DNA from 4 places in the Aureimonas mangrovi genome. Region 4 is predicted to be linked to each of the others. Evidence: predicted binding sites of a transcription regulator. Region 4 holds the regulator's gene; each other region holds the start of a gene.
What was found. Region 4 encodes LexA, which represses DNA repair genes until DNA is damaged. Its sites were predicted from a motif close to TGTTCNNNNTGTGTTCNG; they were not measured.
Positions count from the first base shown of each region.

Region 1: a site for LexA is predicted at 2,836-2,853, ahead of H1343_RS16670 (YifB family Mg chelatase-like AAA ATPase). Genes of this name have one in related genera too.
Region 2: a site for LexA is predicted at 2,958-2,975, ahead of dnaE (DNA polymerase III subunit alpha). Genes of this name have one in related genera too.
Region 3: a site for LexA is predicted at 1,752-1,769, ahead of parE (DNA topoisomerase IV subunit B). Genes of this name have one in related genera too.

Region 1 is NZ_CP059692.1:3,448,662-3,454,257, reverse strand. It holds gene H1343_RS16685 (potassium transporter Kup) at 1-976, shown strand, start outside; gene gshB (glutathione synthase) at 1,042-1,980, shown strand; gene H1343_RS16675 (SH3 domain-containing protein) at 2,099-2,767, shown strand; gene H1343_RS16670 (YifB family Mg chelatase-like AAA ATPase) at 2,935-4,491, shown strand; gene H1343_RS16665 (glutathione S-transferase family protein) at 4,527-5,213, opposite strand; gene H1343_RS16660 (adenosine kinase) at 5,343-5,596, opposite strand, start outside.
Region 2 is NZ_CP059692.1:2,203,688-2,209,283, forward strand. It holds gene dnaE (DNA polymerase III subunit alpha) at 1-2,684, opposite strand, end outside; gene H1343_RS10525 (hypothetical protein) at 2,990-3,370, opposite strand; gene H1343_RS10530 (TRAP transporter small permease subunit) at 3,407-3,946, shown strand; gene H1343_RS10535 (TRAP transporter large permease) at 3,970-5,511, shown strand; gene H1343_RS10540 (TRAP transporter substrate-binding protein) at 5,583-5,596, opposite strand, start outside.
Region 3 is NZ_CP059692.1:1,992,556-1,998,151, forward strand. It holds gene H1343_RS09540 (P-II family nitrogen regulator) at 1-203, shown strand, start outside; gene glnA (type I glutamate--ammonia ligase) at 251-1,660, shown strand; gene parE (DNA topoisomerase IV subunit B) at 1,839-3,884, shown strand; gene H1343_RS09555 (hypothetical protein) at 3,917-4,471, shown strand; gene H1343_RS09560 (alpha/beta fold hydrolase) at 4,444-5,166, opposite strand; gene H1343_RS09565 (DEAD/DEAH box helicase) at 5,340-5,596, shown strand, end outside.
Region 4 is NZ_CP059692.1:1,801,042-1,806,637, forward strand. It holds gene H1343_RS08505 (ComEC/Rec2 family competence protein) at 26-2,341, shown strand; gene lexA (transcriptional repressor LexA) at 2,377-3,093, opposite strand; gene H1343_RS08515 (molybdopterin molybdotransferase MoeA) at 3,164-4,372, opposite strand; gene moaC (cyclic pyranopterin monophosphate synthase MoaC) at 4,369-4,866, opposite strand; gene trpC (indole-3-glycerol phosphate synthase TrpC) at 4,863-5,596, opposite strand, start outside.

The sequences.
Region 1 (5,596 bases), 1.6 Mb from region 4:
GATCGCCGCGCAGGCCGTCATCACCGGCGCCTTCTCGCTCACCCATCAGGCGGTGCAGCTCGGCCTCCTGCCCCGCATGGAGGTGCGCCACACCTCGGCCGAGCATGTCGGCCAGATCTACATCCCGAAGGTCAACCTCCTCCTCTTCCTCGGCGTGATCGCGCTGGTGCTCTTCTTCGGAACGTCGAGCGAGCTGGCCGGGGCGTACGGCATTGCCGTCGCCGGCAACATGCTGGCGACGTCGATCCTCGCCATCGTCGTGTTCCGCCGTGCCTGGAACTGGTCCTCCCTGCGCATCGCCGCCGTGATGGTGCCGATCGTGGCGCTGGAGTTCGTCTTCTTCGGTGCCAATCTCACGAAGTTCGTCGCCGGCGGCTACGTGCCCGTCGGCCTCGCGCTGGTGCTGCTTCTGGCGATGGGCACCTTCGTGCGCGGCACGCGCCTCGTCCAGGAGAAGGCCGCGCGCGATGCGGTGCCGCTGGAGGAACTGTGCGCGATGCTCCGGCGCTCCAAGCCCGCGACGGCGCCCGGAACCGCAGTCTTCATGTCGGGCGATCCCTTGATCGCCCCGTCCTCGCTCCTGCACAACATCAAGCACAACGGCGTGCTGCACGAGCAGAATTGGATCCTGACGGTCAAGACGGCCAACAAGCCGCGCGTCTCCGCCGAGCACCGCCTCCTGATCGAGCCGATCGACGACCGCTTCAAGCGCGTGACCGTCACCTTCGGCTACATGGAGGAGCCGAACGTGCCGGCCGCGCTCGCGCTCGCCAAGCGCCAGGGGCTGAAGTTCGAGATCATGCAGACCTCGTTCTTCCTGTCGCGCCGCTCGCTGCGCGCGCTCGCCCACCGCGGCATGCCGAACTGGCAGGATCGGCTCTACATCGCGCTCTACAGGCAGGTGGCCGATGCCACGCAGTTCTACCGCCTGCCGACCAACCGCGTCGTGGAGATGGGCCAGCAGCTCGCGATCTGACTTGCGGCAGCCGGCGCGCTTGAGTACCGCAAGGGCCAGCATCGCGCAGCGAAGGACGTGAAGTCATGGCTTTGAAGGTCGCGGTCCAGATGGACCATGTCTCCTCGATCACCATCAAGGGCGATTCGACCTTCGCCCTGTGCCTCGAGGCCGAGCGCCGGGGGCACGAGCTCTTTCACTATACGCCCGATCGCCTGACCTTCCGCGACGGCGTCGTCTCGGCGCGGGTCGAGGCGATGAACCTCCGTGAGGAACAGGGAAAGCACTTCACGCTGGGCGAGCCCGCGCGCGTCGACCTCTCGACGATGGACGTGGTGCTGTTGCGCCAGGACCCGCCCTTCGACATGAACTACATCACCTCGACGCACCTCCTGGAGCGCATCCACCCGAAGACGCTCGTGGTCAACGACCCGGCCTGGGTGCGCAACATGCCCGAGAAGATCTTCGTCACCGAGTTCACCGACCTGATGCCGGAAACGCTGATCACCAAGGATCCGGCGGAGGTCGCTGCCTTCCGCGCCGAGCACGGTGAGATCGTGATGAAGCCGCTCTACGGCAATGGCGGCGCCGGCGTCTTCCACCTGACGCGCGAGGACCGCAACCTCACCTCCTTCATGGAAACCTTCGCGCTCCTGTTCCGGGAGCCCTTCATCGTCCAGCGCTACCTGAAGGACGTGCGGAAGGGCGACAAGCGCATCATCCTCATCGATGGCGAGCCGGTCGGGGCGATCAACCGCGTGCCGGCGGAGACCGATGCGCGATCCAACATGCATGTCGGCGGGCGCGCTGAGGCGACCGAGCTGACGGCCCGCGAGCGCGAGATCTGCGAGCGCATCGGCCCCGCCCTCAAGGAACGAGGCCAGATTTTCGTCGGGATCGACGTGATCGGCGACTATCTGACCGAGATCAACGTCACCTCCCCGACCGGCATCCGCGAGGTCAAGCGCTTCGGCGGGGCCGATATCGCTGCGCTGTTCTGGGATGCGGTCGAGGCGAAGCGCTGACGGGCCTCCTCGATCGTCTGAACGCCGGCTGAACGCTGCGTTCGGCAACCGTTCGGGCAGGGCGTGGTTTTTCTCGGGTCACGGATCAACGCTTCGTCCCCGAAGGAGACGTAACCCCATGTCGAAGACCTTCCTGCGCCCGCTCCTGATTGTCGGCGCACTGCTCGTTCCGGCCGTGGCATCCGCCGCCCCAGCCGTCGCCACCACCAACGTCAATCTGCGCTCCGGGCCCTCCACCGCCTATCCAGCCGTCGATGTCGTGCGCGGTGGTGCCAGCGTGAACGTGCACGGGTGCCTGTCCAACCGCTCCTGGTGCGACGTCACCTATGCCGGCCTGCGCGGCTGGATGTCGTCCAACTACCTCGCCCAGTCCTACGGCGGCACCCGCTACACCGGCACGCGGGTCGTCGAGCGGTTCAATGCGCCCGTCATCTCCTTCCAGTTCGGCAATTACTGGGACAACCACTATCGTGGGCGCTCCTTCTACCGCGACCGTGATCGCTATCGCGGCCTCGATCGCGGCGATGTCCGACGCGAGGTCCGCGAAGACCGCCGTGACTGGCGTGATGAGCGCCGCGATGATCGCCGTGACTGGCGCGACGACCGCCGGGACGACCGTCGTGACTGGCGGGAGGATCGCCGGGACGATCGCCGTGACTGGCGCGCCGACCGGCGTGACGACCGGCGCGATGATCGTCGGGACTATCGCGATGACCGACGTGAAGATCGGCGCGACGGCCGTCGCCTCGGCCCCAACGAGGTCGTGATCGAGGGGCGCATCAACTGACACGCGGCCATTAACAGAGCGATAACCTCTCGAGCGGCCGGATCGCGAGAAGCGATTCGGCCGCTTTTTGTTCGCTTTGCGTTCTTGTCCTCCGGTTGTGCTGCTGCTAACAGTTCGCGTTCAGAGTGTGTTGGACGGCGGCGTCTGCCCAGACAGGATGTCGAATCATGGTCGCTCGGGTCACCACGGTCGCGTTTCAGGGCATCGACGCCGTGCGGGTCGACGTGCAGGTTATGGTCGCGCCGGGCCGCGTCGGCATGCAGATCGTGGGCCTGGCAGACAAGGCCGTCGCCGAGAGCCGGGAGCGGGTGCAGGCCGCGCTTCATGCGTCCGGGCTCGCAATGCCGCCCAAGCGCGTGACGGTCAACCTCGCGCCGGCCGATCTGCCGAAGGAAGGCTCGCACTACGATCTTCCGATCGCGCTGGGCCTGATGGCGGCGCTCGGTGCACTTCCTTCGGACGCGCTGGCCGGCTTCGTTGTTCTCGGTGAGCTGTCGCTGGACGGCACGATCGCCCCGGTCGCCGGAGCGCTCCCGGCGGCGATGGCCGCCAACGCGATGGAGATGGGCCTTCTGTGCCCCGCAGCCTGCGGCCCGGAAGCGGCGTGGGCGAGCGCGGAGATGGAGATCCTCGCGCCGCGCAGCCTCATCCAGCTCGCCAACCACTTTCGCGGCACGCAGGTGTTGTCCCGGCCGCAGGCGGCGGTGAAGGTCGCGGCCGAAGGGCTGCCGGACCTTGCCGACATCCGCGGGCAGGCCGGGGCGCGGCGCGCCTTGGAGGTGGCGGCCGCCGGCGGCCACAATCTCCTGATGTCGGGCCCGCCGGGCTCGGGCAAGTCGATGCTGGCGGCGCGCCTGCCCTCGATCCTGCCGGCGCTTTCGCCGGCCGAGTTGCTGGAGGTCTCGACCATCGCTTCCATTTCGGGCGAGCTGGCGGGCGGGCGGCTAACCGACCGCCGGCCCTTCCGCGCCCCGCATCATTCGGCTTCGATGGCGGCGATGGTGGGCGGGGGCCTGCGGGTGCGGCCGGGCGAGGTTTCCCTGGCCCATCGCGGTGTTCTCTTTCTCGACGAGTTTCCCGAGTTCACGCCGGCCGTCCTCGATTCGCTGCGCCAGCCCTTGGAAAGCGGACAGAGCGTGATCGCGCGCGCCAATCATCACGTCACCTATCCCGCGCGCTTCCAGCTCGTCGCGGCGATGAACCCCTGCCGTTGCGGCATGGCGGGTGAGCCCGGCCATACCTGCGCGCGGGGTCCGCGCTGCCAGACGGACTATCAGGCACGCATCTCCGGCCCGCTGCTCGACCGGATCGATCTGCGCGTCGAAGTGCCGGCCGTGAGCGCGTCCGATCTGATGCGCCCGGCAACGGCGTCCGAGAGCTCCGCGGCGGTGAAGGCGCGGGTGGAGCGGGCGCGCGCGATGCAGATGGAGCGCTATACGACGCTCGGCCTTCCCGGTGTCGGGCTCAACGCCGAGTGCCCGTCGGCGGCGGTGGAGACGGTGGCCGAACTCGACGAGGGCGGTGCGGCGCTATTGCGCGAGGCGGCGGACAAGGCGCGCTTTTCGGCTCGGGCCTATCACCGCATCCTCAAGGTGGCGCGGACGCTTGCCGATCTCGAAGCGAGTGACATCGTCCGAAGCGTTCATCTGGCCGAGGCGATCGCCTACCGCATGGCGGGTGAGGCGTCGGGCGTGCGAGCTGTTGCCGATCTCGAAACGGCCTGACCGTCGGCGCAAAAGTCCCGCCTAGGACGGAGGGCTCAGGTCGCCGAATGGCGCAGATCCGCGGTGATGACGCCCATGGTGCGGGCATCCTCCTCGTGGCCGGCTTCGCGCCAAGGCTCGGCGAGACCCGCCTCGTACCATTCGCGCATCGAGGGCAGCGCGAGCAGCCGCTCCACATAGGCGGCCGAAGGCGCGGAAAGCTCGAGCCCGTAGGTCTGAACCCGGAAGGCGACGGGCGCGAAGAAGGCGTCGGCGGCCGTGAAGCCGTCGCCCGCCAGGAACGGGCCGCCGAAGCGTTCGAGGCCTGTCGCGAAAATCTCGTCGACGCGCGCGATGTCGCGCAGGAGGGCCTTGGGGCGCGACTCGAGGCGGATGCGCAGCCCGGCATTGAAGGTGCAGCGCGCCCGTAGGGCCTCGAGGCCCGAATGCATTTCGGCCGCGACAGAGCGGGCGTAAGCTCGCGCCTCGCGCCCCGCCGGCCACACGCGCGGGTTCTGCTCGGCGAGATATTCGGCGATGGCGAGCGAGTCCCAGACGGTCAGCGCGCCGTCGACGAGGCATGGCACGCGGCCGTTCGGCGAAAAGGCGCGGAAGCTCTTCCAGCTGTCGGCCTCGAAGGGGACGAGCACCTCGTCGAAGTCGAAGCCGAGTTCGCGCATCAGCACCCAAGGGCGCAGCGACCAGGAGGAGTAGTTCTTGTTCGCGATATAGAGCTTGCGCATGCCGCCTTCCTCATCTGCCGACGTCGCGCGCCCCGGCCGCGCGACGGCTGTCCGATTTCACTCCGGCCGAGGGCCTGTCGTCGTTTCAGCCATCCGGTACGGACCCTGGGCGACGGCCCGACGCCGTCGTCATCCGCCGTTGAGCAGCCGCGCGGCTTGCGGAATCTTCGCGAGCGGCTGCATCGGCCGTGGGCCGATCTGCGCGATGATGTGGCCGGCCGCGACGGCGCCGAGCGCGGCCGAGCGCGCATCGTCGAGGCCCATCGTGTAGCCCCGCAGGAAACCGGCGGCGAACAGATCGCCTGCGCCGGTGGTGTCGACCACGGTCTCGACGCGCGTCGCCTCGAAGGTCTGGCGCTCCGCGCCTCTCACGACGACGCAGC
Region 2 (5,596 bases), 400 kb from region 4:
CAGATCAGATGCTCCAGCGTGCGCTTGTTGACGATCTTTGGATCGATGCGCGCGCAGAAGTCCTCGAGACTCGCGAAACGGCCGCCCTCTTCGCGCAGCGCCACGATATGATCCACTGCATGTTCGCCGACGCCCTTGATGGCCGCGAGCGAATAGAGGATGCGCCCCTCCTCCACCTCGAAGGGCCGATACGATGTCTGCACCGAAGGCGCGACGATCTCGATGCCGAGGCGCATCGCATCGACGCGGAAATCGTTGAGCTTGTCCGTGTTGCCGCTGTCGAGCGTCATCGAGGCGGCGAGGAACTCGGTGGCGTGGTTCGCCTTCAGATAAGCCGTCTGGTAGGCGACGAGCGCGTAGGCTGCCGCGTGGCTCTTGTTGAAGCCGTAGTCGGCGAACTTGGCCAGAAGGTCGAAGATCGTGTTCGCCTGCGCCTTCGCGATGCCGCCCTCCAGCGCGCCTTCGACGAAGCGCACGCGCTGCTTGTCCATCTCCGCGCGAATCTTCTTGCCCATCGCGCGGCGCAGGAGATCGGCCTCGCCGAGCGTGTAGCCCGACAGGACCTGGGCGATCTGCATCACCTGTTCCTGATAGACGATCACGCCCTGGGTCTCGCGCAGGATCGGCTCCATCTTGGGATGGATGATCTCGACATCCTCCTCGCCGTGCTTGCGCGCGTTGTAGACCGGGATGTTTTCCATCGGGCCGGGGCGGTAGAGCGCCACCAGCGCGATGATGTCCTCGAAACAGTCCGGTCGCATCCCGATCAGCGCCTTGCGCATGCCGACCGATTCCACCTGGAACACGCCGACGGTCTCGCCGCGCGTCATCATCTCGTAGGTCTTGGCATCGTCGAGCGGCAGCGCACCGAGGTCGAGGGACACGCCCTTTCTAGCGATCAGCGCCACCGCCGTCTGCAGTGTCGTCAGCGTTTTCAGGCCGAGGAAGTCGAACTTCACGAGCCCGGCCTGCTCGACCCACTTCATGTTGTACTGCGTGACCGGCATGTCGGAGCGCGGATCGCGGTACATCGGCACGAGCTTGGAGAGCGGACGGTCCCCGATGACGATGCCGGCCGCGTGCGTGGACGCGTGGCGGTAGAGCCCTTCGAGCTTCAACGCGATCGACAGGAGGCGATCGACGATCTCCTCCTTCTCGCGCGCCTCCTGCAGGCGCGGCTCCTCCTCGATCGCCTGCGCGAGCGTGACGGGGTTGGCGGGGTTGGCCGGCACCAGCTTGCAGAGCTTGTCGACATGGCCGTAGCTCATCTCGAGCACGCGCCCGACGTCACGCAGGACGGCGCGCGCCTGCATCGACCCGAAGGTGATGATCTGCGCCACCTGCTCTCGGCCGTACTTGGCCTGGACGTAGCGGATCACCTCCTCGCGCCGGTCCTGACAGAAGTCGATGTCGAAGTCGGGCATCGACACGCGGTCCGGGTTGAGGAAGCGCTCGAACAGCAGAGAGAAGCGGAGCGGATCGAGGTCGGTGATGGTCAGCGACCACGCGACGAGCGAGCCGGCGCCCGAACCGCGGCCCGGGCCCACCGGTATCCCTTGCGCCTTCGCCCATTTGATGAAGTCGGCAACGATCAGGAAGTAGCCGGGAAAGCCCATCCGCTCGATGACCGAGAGCTCGAAGGCCAGACGCTCGCGATAGTCGTCCTCGCTCTGTCCCGGCGCCGTCCCGTGATAGGAGAGGCGCGCGGCCAGCCCCTCCTCCGCCTGACGCCGCAACTCGGCGACCTCGGCCCGCTGCGCTTCTTCCGGATCGGCGTCGGCGCCCGCGAAACGCGGCAGGATCGGCTTGCGAGTGCGCGGACGGAACGAGCAGCGCCGCGCGATCTCGACCGTGTTCGACAGCGCCTCGGGCAGATCGGCGAAGAGCTCGCCCATCTCCTCGGCCGACTTCAGACAATGGTCGGGCGTCAGGCGACGGCGATCCTCGTGACTGACGAGACGGTTCTCGGCGACCGCGATCAGCGCGTCATGGGCATCGAAATCTTCGCGTGCGAAAAAATAGGGCTCGTTGGTCGCCACGAGCGGCAGCTCGAACTCGTAGGCGAGATCGACGATGTCGGCCTCCAGCCGCTGCCAGCGATCGCCGTGACGCTGGAGTTCGACATACAGTCTGTCCGCAAATAGCGCCTTCAGCCGCTCCAGCCGCGCGCGCGCCACCGGTTCGCGGCCGGCGTCCAGCGCCGCGTCCACCGGGCCGAGCGGCCCGCCGGTCAGCGCGATGACGCCTTCGCAGCGTCCTTCCAGCCATTCGGCGAGGATGTGGGGACGCGCGTCGCCGCCATGGGCGAGATAGGCCATGGAGACGATTTCGACGAGATTGGCGTAGCCCTCTTCCGTCGCGGCGATGAAGGCCATCGGCGCCATGGAAGAGAACGCGTTACGCTCGCGCCCCTGCCCCGACGGCTCGCCCGCGTCCGAAAAGTCGACGTCGAGCTGGCAGCCGACGATGGGCTGGATCCCGGCCTTGGCCGCCTTCTCCGAGAATTCGAGGGCCCCGAAGAGATTGTTGGTATCGGCGATACCGATCGCCGGCGCCCCGTCCGCCTTGGCGAACTTGACGATCTGGTCGATGCGCAGCGCGCCTTCCAGAAGAGAGAAGGCGCTGTGGATGCGCAGATGGATGAAGCCTGGCCCGTTCGCCGCCGTCGCCTCGCCCATCGCCATCACCCTTCGCACACATCCAGATACCGGTAGAGAACTCGACTCGCCACGCCGGCAGACGATCACCCTGCCCGACCGAGATGCATTTGTCGTGCCACCGCGCCGCGTGGTCCACGCATTCCACAGCGCGCGACCTGCATCGAGACCGGGTACGCAACCGTGAAAATGATTAGACGACGGTCGCGAAAAGGCTGAAGCAGAGGACGAAGGCCGAGATCGCGGCGAGAGAGGCGCATTCCTTGACGAGCAGCATCGGACTGTTCTCCGGTTTGTCGATGTTCATGTTTTGTTCTAGTGCGACTGAAGAGTCAACCCTCGTCGTCCTCGTCCCCGCCGTTTGCCTCCAAGCCCCCTGTCTCCCTGCTTTCCAGCGCCTTGTCGCGCCGGGCCTCTGCGCGCTCCAGGAGTTTCGCGAGTGACGATCCGCTGCTCCCAGCGGCACGGCTCTCGAGGCGCCTGAGCACCAGCAGTTCGAATGCATGACGGGCGCGTACCGCCTCCACCGCCCTGCGCTGGGCGGCGATGCGGCGGGCGAGCGGGTCGCCCTCCGTCACGGTCGTCCCCGCCCAGCGGAGACGCGCGATACGGTGTCGTTCAAGAAAAGACTGGCCTTGTCTGCGCGGAATGTCGTAGCGACCGCACGAGAACGCGCGATCGATGTCGGCCGGAAAGGTCGGCGGCTGGCCCATCCCGAAGGGCGCGACGCGCCCAATGCGGAGGAAATGATGGGAGCGCTGCTCTTGTTCAGCCGGTCCGTGGATCGGCTGAACGCCGGATTTGCGGTCATCGCGGAATACATGGTCCTTGCTGCGGTGCTGATCAGCGGCGGAAACGCGCTCCTGCGCTACACGCTCAATATCAGTTCGAACGGCGCGATCGAGATCCAGTGGTATCTTCTCGCCGGCATGGTGCTTCTGGGCTCGGCCTATACGCTGCGCATGAACGAACATGTGCGCGTGGACCTCATCTATTCCACGCTCGCGCCGCGCACGCGTCTCTATGTCGACATCATCGGCTTCGCCGTCCTGTTCCTCCCAGTCGTCGGATACCTGTTCAGCCTGTGCTGGCCGTTCTTCTGGCGCTCGTTCATCTCGGGGGAAACGTCGATGAACGCGGGCGGGCTGATCCTGTGGCCGGCGAAGGCGGCGCTGCCGCTCGGCTTCGGCCTCCTGTTCCTGCAGGGCCTTTCGGAGCTCATCAAGCGCTTTGCCGCGCTCGCCGGGCTGATCGAGCTCGAAACGAAGTACGAAAAGCCTCTTCAGTAGGCCGCAGACCGGAGGGGTCGCTCATGTTCGCTTACGGTCCGATGCCGCCGCTGATGTTCGGCGGCATGATCTGCTTCCTGCTCTTCGGCTTCCCGGTCGCCTTCTCGCTGGCGGCGACGGGGATGCTCTTCGGCCTTCTCGGCATCCTCACGGAGCATTTCTCGCCGGCGCTCCTCAACGCGCTGCCGCTGCGCTTCTACGGGGTCATCTCCAACGAGCTCCTGCTCGCCATCCCGTTCTTCACCTTCATGGGCGCGGTTCTCGAGCGCTCGGGGCTGGCCGAGGACCTTCTGGAGGGGGCGGGCCAGCTCTTCGGGCCCCTGCCGGGCGGCGTCGCCTATGCCGTCATCATCGTGGGCGCGGTGCTCGGCGCCATCACCGGCACGGTCGCGGCGTCGGTGATCGCGATGGGTGTCGTCTCGCTGCCGGTGATGATGCGCTACGGCTATTCCAAGCGTCTGGCGACCGGCGTCATCGCGGCGTCTGGCACGATCACGCAGGTCATCCCGCCCTCGCTCGTCCTCATCATCCTCGCCGATCAGCTCGGGCGCTCGGTGGGCGACATGTACAAGGGCGCGATCGGACCGGCGCTCCTGCAGATCCTGATCTTCCTCACCTTCATCTTCGTCCTGTCGCGGCTGAAGCCGCATCTGATGCCGCCGCTGCCGCCGGAGGCGCGCACCAAGAGCGGCGGGGCGCTTCTTTGGCAGGTTGCCAAGGCGATGGTGCCCTCGCTGGCGCTGATCCTGATCGTCCTCGGCACGATGTTCGCAGGCCTTGCCACGCCCACCGAAGCCGGCGCCATGGGTGCGATCGGCGCGATGCTCCTGGCTGCCGCGCACCGACGCCTCGACTGGACGCGCACGCGTGAAGCGATGAAGATGACGATGCGCATCACCGCCATGGTGATCTTCATCCTCATCGGGGCCACCGTCTTCAGCCTCGTCTTTCAAGGGATGGACGGCGGCCTGTGGATCGAACATCTCCTGTCGCACATCCCCGGTGGAGCCGTCGGCTTCCTGATCTTCGTCAACGTCTTCATCTTCTTCATCGCCTTCTTCCTCGATTTCTTCGAGATCGCCTTCATCATCGTGCCGCTGCTCGTGCCCGTGGCGAACTCGCTCGGCATTGATCTCATCTGGTTCGGCGTGCTCCTGTGCGTGAACCTGCAGACGGCCTTCATGCACCCGCCCTTCGGCTTCGCGCTGTTCTACCTGCGTGGCATCGCGCCGCCCGAGGTGAAGACATCCGACATCTATCTCGGCGCGATTCCGTGGCTGTGCCTGCAGCTCGTGATGGTGGCGGTGCTGATCTTCTTCCCGCAGTCGGTGACGTATTTCCTCACGCCGGAGGCGACGTTCGACCCCGCGTCGATCCAGATCAACGTTCCGAGCTTCGGCGATCCCTCGCAGGCGCCGGGCGCCCCCTCCTTCGGCACCCCGCCCCCTCCGAGCTTCGGCGCGCCGCCGGCTGGGCCGGTGGACGCGACGCCGCCTCCGCCCTCGTTCGGGGCCCCGGCAGCGCCGAGCTTTGAAGCGCCGGCAGCGCCGAGCTTCGGCCAGTAGCGCGCCCAAAAGAAGAGGCCGGCGGATCGCTCCGCCGGCCTCTTTTCTTGTGCCTCGATGCTGCCCGCCGCCTAGCGTCCGGCAG
Region 3 (5,596 bases), 190 kb from region 4:
ACCGCGGCGCCGAGTATGTCGTCGATTTCCTGCCCAAGGTGAAGATCGAGATCGTGCTGGCCGACGAGGCCGTCTCTGGCGCGGTCGAGGCCATCCGCAAGGCCGCCCAGACAGGCCGGATCGGCGACGGCAAGATCTTCGTCTCCAACATCGAGGAAGCGATCCGCATCCGCACCGGCGAAGCCGGTGTCGACGCGATCTGACACTTCATTCCATCCGCCACGTTCCCAGACATTCCAGGAAGGACGTCATGACCTCAGCGAACGACATTCTGAAGCAGATCAAGGATAACGACGTCAAATTCGTCGACCTGCGCTTCACCGACCCCAAGGGCAAGCTGCAGCACGTCACGATGGACGTTGCGATCGTCGACGAGGACATGTTCTCCGAAGGCTCGATGTTCGACGGCTCGTCGATCGGCGGCTGGAAGGCCATAAACGAGTCCGACATGGTGCTGATGCCGGATCCCGAGACGGCGCACATGGACCCGTTCTTCGCTCAGTCGACCATGGCGGTCTACTGCGATATCCTCGACCCGATCTCGGGCGAGAGCTACAATCGCGACCCGCGCTCGACGGCCAAGAAGGCCGAGGCCTACCTGCAGCAGTCGGGCGTCGGTGACACCGCCTTCTTCGGCCCGGAAGCCGAGTTCTTCATCTTCGACGACGTGAAGTACAAGGCCGACCCGTACAACACGGGCTTCAAGCTCGACTCCACCGAGCTGCCGTCGAACGACGACGCCGACTACGAGACGGGCAATCTGGGCCATCGTCCGCGCATCAAGGGCGGCTACTTCCCCGTCCCGCCGATCGATTCCTGCCAGGACATGCGCTCGGAGATGCTCACGGTCATGGCCGAGATGGGCGTCTCGGTCGAGAAGCACCACCACGAGGTGGCGGCTGCGCAGCATGAACTCGGCATCAAGTTCGACACGCTCGTGCGCAACGCCGACAAGATGCAGATCTACAAGTACGTGATCCATCAGGTCGCGAACGCCTACGGCAAGACCGCCACCTTCATGCCCAAGCCCGTCTTCGGCGACAACGGCTCGGGCATGCACGTCCACCAGTCGATCTGGAAGGGCGGCAAGCCGGCCTTCGCCGGCAACGAGTATGCGGGCCTCTCCGAGACGGCGCTGTTCTACATCGGCGGCATCATCAAGCATGCGAAGGCGCTCAACGCCTTCACCAACCCGTCGACCAACTCGTTCAAGCGTCTGGTGCCGGGCTACGAGGCTCCGGTGCTGCTCGCCTACTCGGCGCGCAACCGCTCGGCCTCCTGCCGCATCCCCTTCGGCCAGTCGCCGAAGGCCAAGCGCGTCGAGGTCCGCTTCCCGGATCCGACGGCGAACCCGTACCTCGCCTTCTCCGCCATGCTGATGGCCGGCCTCGACGGCATCAAGAACAAGATCCATCCGGGCGCTGCCATGGACAAGGATCTGTACGACCTGCCGCCCGAAGAGCTGAAGGAGATCCCGACGGTCTGCCGTTCGCTCCGCGAAGCGATGGAGAGCCTCGACGCCGACCGCGACTTCCTGAAGGCCGGCGGCGTGTTCGACGACGATCAGATCGACGCCTTCATCGACCTGAAGATGGCCGAAGTGCTGCGTTACGAGATGACGCCGCACCCGATCGAGTTCGACATGTACTACTCGGTCTGAGCTTCGCGCTCGAACGACGAACAGGGAGGCCCCCGCTTGCGGGGGCCTTTTCGCGTGGGGATATCGCATCGCCGAACGCCACCGCACCTTGAAGAACATTTCGTGAAAGTATAGGCCTTGGACGTGGCAGAACCCCGCAGATCCGGGAGTTGAGGCGAATCACCCGACGGACCCTCCGATGAGCGACGATCTCTTTTCCGGCGGTGCAGCGCGCACGCGAGGCGGCACCAGAGCGGCGGCGCTGCGCGCCGAACGCCCGGTCGTGACTGCTCCGGAGACCGCCTTCGTCCCCAACGCCGACTACACGGCTGCCGACATCGAGGTTCTGGAAGGGCTGGAGCCGGTGCGCCGCCGCCCCGGGATGTATGTCGGCGGGACGGACGAGAAGGCGCTGCACCATCTCTTCGCCGAGGTCATCGACAACTCGATGGACGAGGCCGTCGCCGGCCACGCGACCGTCATCGAGGTTTTTCTGGATGCGGACGGCTTCCTGACCGTTTCGGACAACGGGCGCGGCATCCCCGTCGATCCGCATCCGAAGTATCGCGACAAGTCGGCGCTCGAAGTCATCATGACGACGCTGCACGCAGGCGGAAAGTTCGATTCGAAGGTCTACGAGACCTCCGGCGGCCTGCACGGCGTCGGCGTTTCGGTCGTCAACGCACTGTCGGAACGGCTCGAGGTCGAGATCGCGCGCTCGCGCAAGCTCTATCGGCAGGTCTACGAGCGCGGGAAGGCGGTGACCGCGCTAGAGGAAGTGGGTGAAACGCAGAACCGGCGTGGCACACGCGTGCGCTTCAAGCCAGACGAGACGATCTTCGGCAACGGCGCGACCTTCGATCCCGCACGCGTCCACGCGATGGCGCGATCGAAAGCCTATCTCTTCGGTGGAGTCGAAATCCGCTGGAGCTGCGATCCGCGCCTCCTGCCCGCCGACTCCACGCTGCCGGCGCGCCAGAGCTTCCACTTCCCGGGCGGCCTGAAGGACTATCTGGCCGCCGCTATCGGTCAGGAGCATCGCGTCGCGGCACAGATCTTCGCCGGACGCACCGAGAAGGTCTCGGGCCACGGATCCGTCGAATGGGCGGTCTCCTGGACGACGGGCGACGGCTTCGTACGCTCTTACTGCAACACGATCCCGACGCCAGAGGGCGGCACGCACGAGGCGGGCCTTCGCGCCGTTCTCCTGCGCGGTTTGAAGGCGTTCGCGGAAATCTCGGGCAACCGCAAGGCCGCCTCGATCACCGCCGACGATGTGATGGTTTCGGCCTCGGCCATGCTTTCGGTGTTCATTCGGGAGCCGGAGTTCGTCGGGCAGACGAAGGATCGACTGGCCACGACCGAGGCGCAGCGCATCGTCGAGAACTCGATCCGCGACAGCTTCGACATCTGGCTGGCCTCCTCGCCGCAGGATGCCGCGCGGCTGATCGAATGGGTAGTCGAACGCGCCGACGAGCGCCTGCGCCGACGCGCGGAAAAGGAGGTCAGCCGCAAGTCGGCGACGCGCAAGCTCCGCCTCCCCGGCAAGCTGGCGGATTGTTCGCAGACGGGCGCTGCGGGCGCCGAACTCTTCATCGTCGAGGGTGACTCGGCCGGTGGCTCGGCCAAGCAGGCGCGCGACCGCGCTCGGCAGGCGATCCTCCCCTTGCGCGGGAAGATTCTCAACGTCGCCTCGGCGGGGCGCGAGAAGCTCGGCGCGAACCAGCAGCTCGCCGACCTGATCCAGGCGCTCGGCTGCGGCACGCGCTCGAAATACCGCGAGGAAGACCTTCGCTACGAGCGCGTCGTCATCATGACCGACGCGGACGTCGACGGCGCGCACATCGCCTCGCTCCTCATCACCTTCTTCTACCAGGAAATGCCGGAACTGATCCGCCAGGGGCATCTCTTCCTCGCCGTGCCCCCGCTCTACAAGCTCAGCCAGGGCGGCAAGACGATCTATGCGCGCGACGACGCGGATCGCGAGCGCATCATCGCGCGCGAATTCAAGGGTAAGGGCAAGATCGAGGTGTCGCGCTTCAAGGGCCTCGGCGAAATGCTGCCGAGCCAGCTTAAGGAGACGACGATGGACGTGCGCAAGCGCACGCTCCTGAAGATCGCGATCGATGATGGGCCAGGAGCGGGAACCTCCGGTGCGGTCGACGCGCTGATGGGAAACAAGCCAGAGGCGCGTTTTCGCTTCATCCAGGAGCGGGCCGCCTTCGTCGAGGATCTCGACGTCTGATGATGTTTTTCCGGCAAAGGAGCCATCGACCCATGCCGAACCTCGTTTCGTCCTCGCTCGCGCTCGTCCTTCTCCTTGCGGCTGCCCCCGGCGCTTTCGCACAGGAGGCGGCGCCGCCTGCGGACGCGGCCGCACAGCCGGCAGCCGAGACACCGGTGAACGACGCGCCGCAGGCTGATGCAGATGATGGTGTGGCCGAAACCGATGCGGCAGCCGATGTCGAGGCGCTGTCGCCTTTGGTCGCCGACGTTCAGGTGCTCGGTCCGTGGACGGACGGGGATCGGCGCGGCATCTGGCGCACCGTCATGCTCCAGCCGCAGGGCGAAGGGAGCGGCAACCGCTTCTTCGTACAGCAGATCGAGGAAGTGGACGGCGCGCCCGCCGTCTCGTCGAGCGTCGAGATCACAGAGATCGGCGAGATGAACGGCGCGGTCGTCAGTTATCGGCCGGATGAGCCGTCAGAAGCCCAGCCCGAACTCCTGACCCTGTTCATGGACATCGTGCCGCTCGACGGCGAGATCGCCGAGACCTACGAACTCTTCTACACCGCAGGCGAGCCCTACACGTTCGGCCCCGCCTCGAACTGAGCGGTCAGCCCCCCCGCGAAGAACGCGCGCAGCAGACCGTCTACGATCTCGGGCTTCTCCAGCGTCGACAGGTGCCCGCAATCCTTGACAATTTCGAGTTGCGCGTCGGGGATGCCGTCCGCCATCTCCCTCGCGACCTTCGGGGGCGTCAGCGCGTCGGCCTTGCCGACGACGATCAGGGTCGGGACGCGGATGGACGAAAGACGCGGGCGCATGTCCGCGCGGCCGATGATCGCCTCCTGCTGCGCGGCGAAGGCGTCCACGCCGACATCCTCCGCCATCGCCTCGACGCGCCGGACGAGATCGGCGTCATCGAGCGCGCTCTCTGCGACAAGGTTCGGCAGGAGACTGCGGATCACCGGCAGGATGCCCTCCGCCCTGCCCTTCGCAACGAGGTCGCGCCGTGCGAACTTCTGCTCCTCCCGATCCGAGCGTGCGGAAGTGTCGAGGAGCGCCAGTCTCTCGACGCGTTCGGGCGCGCGGGACAGCACCTCGAAGGCGACGTAGCCGCCCATCGACAAACCGACGAGAGAGAAGCGTTCGGGTGCGTTCGCAAGCAGCCGATCGGCCATCGCGCCGATGCTCGCATCCGACAGAGTGTTGGCGATCGAGAAGTCGTCCAACCCCTTCGTCTGGTCCCGGAAGAGATCGCCCGTGCAGAGAAGGCCCGGAATGAACACGATATGCTGGGCCAACGTTGTTTCTCCCTCGACGTTGAGCTTCTGTGGGTCCATATAGGCGGCAAGAGCTGCCAGATGAGCCCCGCATGGCCGCCAAGCTTGACTTGGCAAGTGCCTGTGCGTATCGCCACGGCGGACGGACGACTGGCATCGCCCCCTTTTCCGCACAGAAGAGAACCGCCACCTCAATGCCCTTTTCCGAACTCGGCCTCAGCGCCAAGGTTCTGTCTGCCGTAGAAGACGCAGGTTACACGGAACCCACCCCGATCCAGGCTCAGGCGATCCCGCACGCGCTGGAGCGACGGGACGTTCTGGGCATTGCGCAGACGGGCACGGGTAAGACGGCCTCCTTCGTGCTGCCGATGCTGACGCTACTGGAGAAGGGTCGCGCAAGGGCGCGCATGCCGCGCACGCTGATCCTCGAGCCGACGCGCGAACTCGCGGC
Region 4 (5,596 bases):
CGCCGGCGTCGACGAGGGGACGGCAATGGGCGTTGGGGACGCCGCCTCGACATGGACCGGCGCCCGCGGACAGCCGTGGGATCAGGATCGCTATCGCCTTCGAGCTTGGTTCGCCGTCCAGATCGCCGTCGAAGCGGAGCGGCGCACCGCCTTCTTCCTCGTTCCGCTCGGCCTGATTCTGGGAATCGCGCTTTTCTACGGTGCCGATATGCGACCGGGTTGGGCCGTCGTACTGGTTGGCATTCCGCTCGCGCTCGCCGTGGTGCTGACACCGCGCATGCCATCCGGCCTTCGCGCCCTGGCCCTGCTTCTCGCTTGCGGCCTCGGAGGCGCCGGCCTTGCTGAATGGGAGGTCGGGCGCGCGCAGACCACGATCTTTTCGGGCGAGGCGACGGTGCGCCTGGAAGGGCGTGTCGTCTGGCGTGAGGCGGACGAACGAGGTCGCTACCGCTACGTCCTCGACGTCCTTTCCACCGAGCGCCCGGTCCTGTCGCGCCCGCCCGAGCGTGTGCGCATCGTGGTCTCCAGCCGACATGAGCCGATACCGGTGGGCGGCATCTATGAGGGGCTCGTGCGCCTGCGCCCGCCGCCGGGGCCGGCGATACCCGGTGCGCACGACTTCGTCTTCACGCCCTTTTTCTCAGGGCTCGGCGCCTACGGTTTCTCGCTCGGCGCGCCGGAGGCTGCGGCCCGGCCCGCCTCGCTCGACCTCGCACAGCGGATCGCAGCGCTGCGCGTCGAGGTGACCGAGCGCATCCGCACGGCGATCGGCGGGCCGGAAGGGGCGGTCGCGGCAGCACTGGTTACGGGGGCGCGCACCGCGATCCCGGACGAAATCAACGAATGGCTCCGCATCACGGGGCTTGCGCATGTCCTGTCTATCTCCGGCTTCCACATGGCGCTGGTGGCGGGTTTCGCGATGCTGTCCATCAGGGCGGTTATCGCAGCCTGGCCGGCTATGGCGCTTCGCGTGCCCGGCAAGAAAATCGCAGCGGCCGCCGCCTTCCTCGTCGCGACGGGGTATCTCATGATCGCGGGCGAGAACGTCGCGACGCTGCGCTCCTACATCATGCTCGCCATCATGCTGGGCGCCGTGATGCTCGACAGGCCGGCGCTGACGCTCCGAAACGTCGCCATCGCCGGCATCATCGTCATGGCGCTCAACCCGCACCAGGTGGTCACGGCGAGCTTCCAGATGTCCTTCGCGGCGACGGCCGCGCTCGTCGGCGCGTATGGCGCCATCACACGCTGGTGGAGCGCGCGCCGGGCTGGTGACAAACGCCCGCGCCGCGATCGCGGGCTTCTTGCCGGCATCCTCCTCGCCATCGGCGGGTTGGCCCTGACGGCCATCATCGCTGGCGCGGCGACGGCCATTTACGGCGCCTACCACTTTCAGCGGGCGGCAACCCTCGGCAGCCTGATCGCCAACGTGGCTGTGATGCCGCTCTTCTCGTTCTGGATCATGCCGCTTGCGCTCGTTTCGGTGTTGGTCATGCCCTTCGGGCTTGACGGACCGCTACTCAGGCTCATGGGATACGGCCTGACGGCCGTGTTCGAGATGGCGCGGTGGCTGGCCGAACGCTTTCCGGACCATGCAACCGGGATCATCTCGCCGCTCGCGCTGGTCATCCTTACAGCTGCGCTGCTGGCAGCCTGCTTTCTCGCGAGCCGTCTGAGATGGGTCTGCGTGCCGCTCGCGGTTGCTGGACTCTGGCTGGCGAGCAGCAAAGCGCCGCCGCCGGAACTCCTTGTCTTCGAGGATGGAAAGCAGGTCGCTCTGATCGATTCGGAAGGGCGGTTGCACCATTTGCGCGAGCGCCCGAACCGCTTCGTTGCCGACCAGTGGGAAAGGGCGTTCCCGCAAGAGCGGTTCGCGGTATTGTCGGGCGACACCGCTGCGCCGAGCGCCCGACCCGATCCTCTCTTCCAGCCCTTCGCATGTGGAGAGGACGGCGTGTGCCGGGCCGTCACACACTCAGGCCTCTCGATCGGCTGGACGGAAGACTACGAGAAGACCGGGCTTCTCTGTGACACGACAGACATCGCCATCGTCGCGCGCGCGATCAGGCTCTCACAATGCCGATCCGGCGCGCATCTGGTGACGCTGCGGACTCTGCGCGCCAGCGGCTCGCTTGCCTTCGATGGCCGCCTGCCGAGCGATGGCGCACTTCGGATTCGTCGCGCGGTTCCGGACGAGCCGCACGAGTGGAACCTCCACCGTCTTGCATCATGGCCGGAATACTGGCGCAACCCGAATGCCGGCAATGTCGACGCCAGCGATGTCGATGCTGGTGATAGGGGCGATGTCGCCAACGCGACCACGCCAGCCGTGGCCGAATAGCTTGGCAGGCGAGAACTGCCAGGCAGCGCCCCGGCTCAGTAACGGCGGATCAATCCGACGAGGCGGCCCTGCACCTTCACCTGATCGGCGCCGAAGATACGCGTTTCATAGGCCGGGTTCGCGGCCTCCAGCGCGATGCGATCGCCTTTGCGACGGAAGCGCTTGAGCGTCGCCTCTTCGTCGTCCACGAGGGCGACGACGATGTCACCGGGGCTTGCTGTATCCGCGCGGCGGATGACCACCGTATCTCCGTCCAGAATGCCGGCCTCGATCATCGAATCGCCCGCGACGTCGAGTGCGTAATGTTCGCCCTGGCCGATCATGTCGGGCGGCAGCGCAACGCTGCGTGTGTTGTGCTGGATCGCCGAGATCGGAACGCCGGCAGCGATGCGCCCCATCACCGGGATACTGACGATGTCGTTCGCGGCCTCCGCGATCCGGGTCGGTCGGGCCTCCTCGACGGCCGGAGCCCGAGAGCCACCGACGATGCTGGGTCGGAAGCCAGCCTGCGGACGTGGTGGAGCCTTGGCTGCCGCGCCCTCCGGCAACCGTAGAATTTCCAATGCGCGGGCCCGGTTCGGAAGACGGCGAATGAAGCCTCGTTCCTCCAGAGCCGTGATAAGCCGGTGAATGCCGCTCTTCGACTTCAATTCGAGAGCGTCCTTCATTTCGTCGAAGGACGGCGGAACGCCGGCCGCCTGCAGCCGATCGTTGATGAAGATCAAGAGATCGTGCTGCTTGCGCGTCAGCATACGTGCGCCCCGGACGAATCAAAAACAAAACCTGAACAAAGCTATCTGTTCTGTTTGTGTTCCGCAAGCGTCAGTCGAGTGGAAGATAGCTGCATTCGTCTCCCGCGCGCGCTGCCTGCGCGTTCGCTGGGCGCAGCAGGAGCGCCGTGGCGCCGGCGTAGACGGAGAGGAGCGAGGAGTCCTGCCGGGGGAGCGGACGGATCGTCGGCCTCTCGCCGTCGCCGCTTTCGATCCTCGCACGCATGAACTCGGCGCGATGGTCGTTGGCCGGCAGGTCGGTGGCGAGGATGCCTTTGCGAAAGCCTGGAGCGTCGTCCAGGCCGGCGAGGCGGCGCAGGAGCGGGCGCAGGAACAGCGTCGCCGTCACCATGCTCGATGCCGGGTTGCCCGGCAGCCCGAGGACCCACATCGGCCCGCGGCGCCCGGCCATCAATGGCTTTCCGGGCCGCATCGCGACCTTCCAGAAGTCGAGGGAAACGCCGGATGCTTCCAGCGCGCGCGCGACGAGATCGTGGTCCCCGACCGAGGCCCCGCCGATCGTCACGAGGATGTCTGCGTCTTGCCGGACGGCCTCGTCGATGCGCGCCGTCAAAGCGTCCATCCTATCCGGCGCGATGCCGAGATCGATCACCTCGGCGCCGTTCGCCTCCGCGAGCGCCATGATGCCGTAGGTGTTGGAGGCGACGATCTGCGCGGGGCCGACAGGCTCACCGGGCGGGACGAGTTCGTCGCCCGTCGCCAGAACCGCCACGCGCGGTCTGCGAAGGACCGTCAGGCTCGGATGCCCGCCGCTGGCTGCGAGCGCGAGGGTGCCGGCACCGAGCCGCGTTCCGGCCTCGACCAGCGTTCCGCCTTCGCGGAAGTCGTTGCCGGCCGGGCGGATGTGACTTCCTTGCGTGATCGGCTGCGTCGGGATAACCGAAGCCTCGTCCGGCCGGGCGGTGTTTTCCTGAATGAGCACTGCATTCGCGCCGGGGGGAACCGGCGCGCCGGTGAAAATGCGAACGGCTTCGCCGGGGCCCAACTGTCTCTCGAACGCGTTGCCCGCAGCGGAAGCGCCAATCAGCCGAAGCGGCGTGCCGACGCGGACGTCCTCGGCGCGCACGGCATATCCGTCCATCGCCGACGCGTCGAAATCGGGCTGGGTGCGGTGCGCGACGACGGTCTCAGCGAGGATGCGGCCCGCCGCCGCGCGAAGCGGCAGCTCTTCTGTGCCGCCGATGGCAATCGCGTCGCGAAGCAGCCGCTCGAGCGCGTCCTCGACCGGCAGAAGGCTCACGAGACCGAGCCCTCGCCGTATCGCCACTCTCCTGAGCGCCCGCCGGCTTTGTGGAGGAGGCGGATGCCGGAGATTTCCATCGATCGGTCCACCGCTTTCGCCATGTCGTAGATGGTGAGGCACGCGACTGAGACGGCGGTCAGGGCCTCCATCTCAACCCCCGTCTTGCCGCCGACCTTGGCCGTCGCGCTCACGCGCAGGCCCGGAAGCGCCGGTTCGATCGATATTTCGACGCCGACCTTCTCTAGCATCAGAGGATGGCAGAGAGGAATCAGTTCAGACGTCTTCTTGGCACCCATGATGCCGGCGATGCGGGCGATCGCGACGACATCACCCTTTGCGGCCTGGCCCGTGCGGATGAGCTCCAGCGTCTCGGGCCGCATCAGAACGAGGCCTTCGGCGGTCGCCGCGCGCGCCGTCTCCGCCTTCTCACCGACATCGACCATCGAAGCGGCGCCGGTGGCGTCGAGATGGGTGAGGCGCGTCTCGTTCATGCGGCCTCGCGGCGAAGAAGGGCCTGCGTCGCGGCGGTCACGTCGCTCTGGCGCATGAGGCTTTCCCCGACGAGGAACGTGTCGATACCGGCACGTGAGAGGCGGGCGCAATCGGCAGCCGTGTTGATGCCGCTTTCGCCGACGACGAGCCGCCCTTCGGGAACGAGGCGAACGAGGCGTTCGCTGACGGCCAGATCTGTCTTAAAGCTGCGCAGGTCACGGTTGTTGATGCCGATCAGCGGCGAAGCAAGGCGCAGGGCGCGCTCCATCTCGGCTTCGTCGTGAACCTCGATCAGAACATCGAGGCCGTAATGGCTTGCGCTGGCCTCGAGGTCAGCTGCCAGCGCGTCGTCAACCGCCGCCATGATAACGAGGATCGCGTCCGCGCCCCAGGCGCGCGCTTCCGCGACCTGATAGGTGTCGAACATGAAATCCTTGCGCAGCGCGGGCAGGGCGGTCGCGTCGCGCGCGGCGGTGAGGAAGGATGGTTCGCCCTGAAAGGACGGCGCGTCGGTCAGGACGCTGAGGCAGGCCGCTCCGCCCGTTTCGTAGGCACGGGCGAGCGCCGGCGGATCGAAATCCTCGCGGATCAGGCCCTTGGAGGGGCTCGCCTTCTTCACTTCCGCGATCAGCGCGAAATCGCCCTTCGCCACGCGCCTTCGGAGCGCGGCATGAAAGCCGCGCGGCGCGTCACGCGTGACGACGGCGCGCTCGAGGTCGGCGAGGCTGC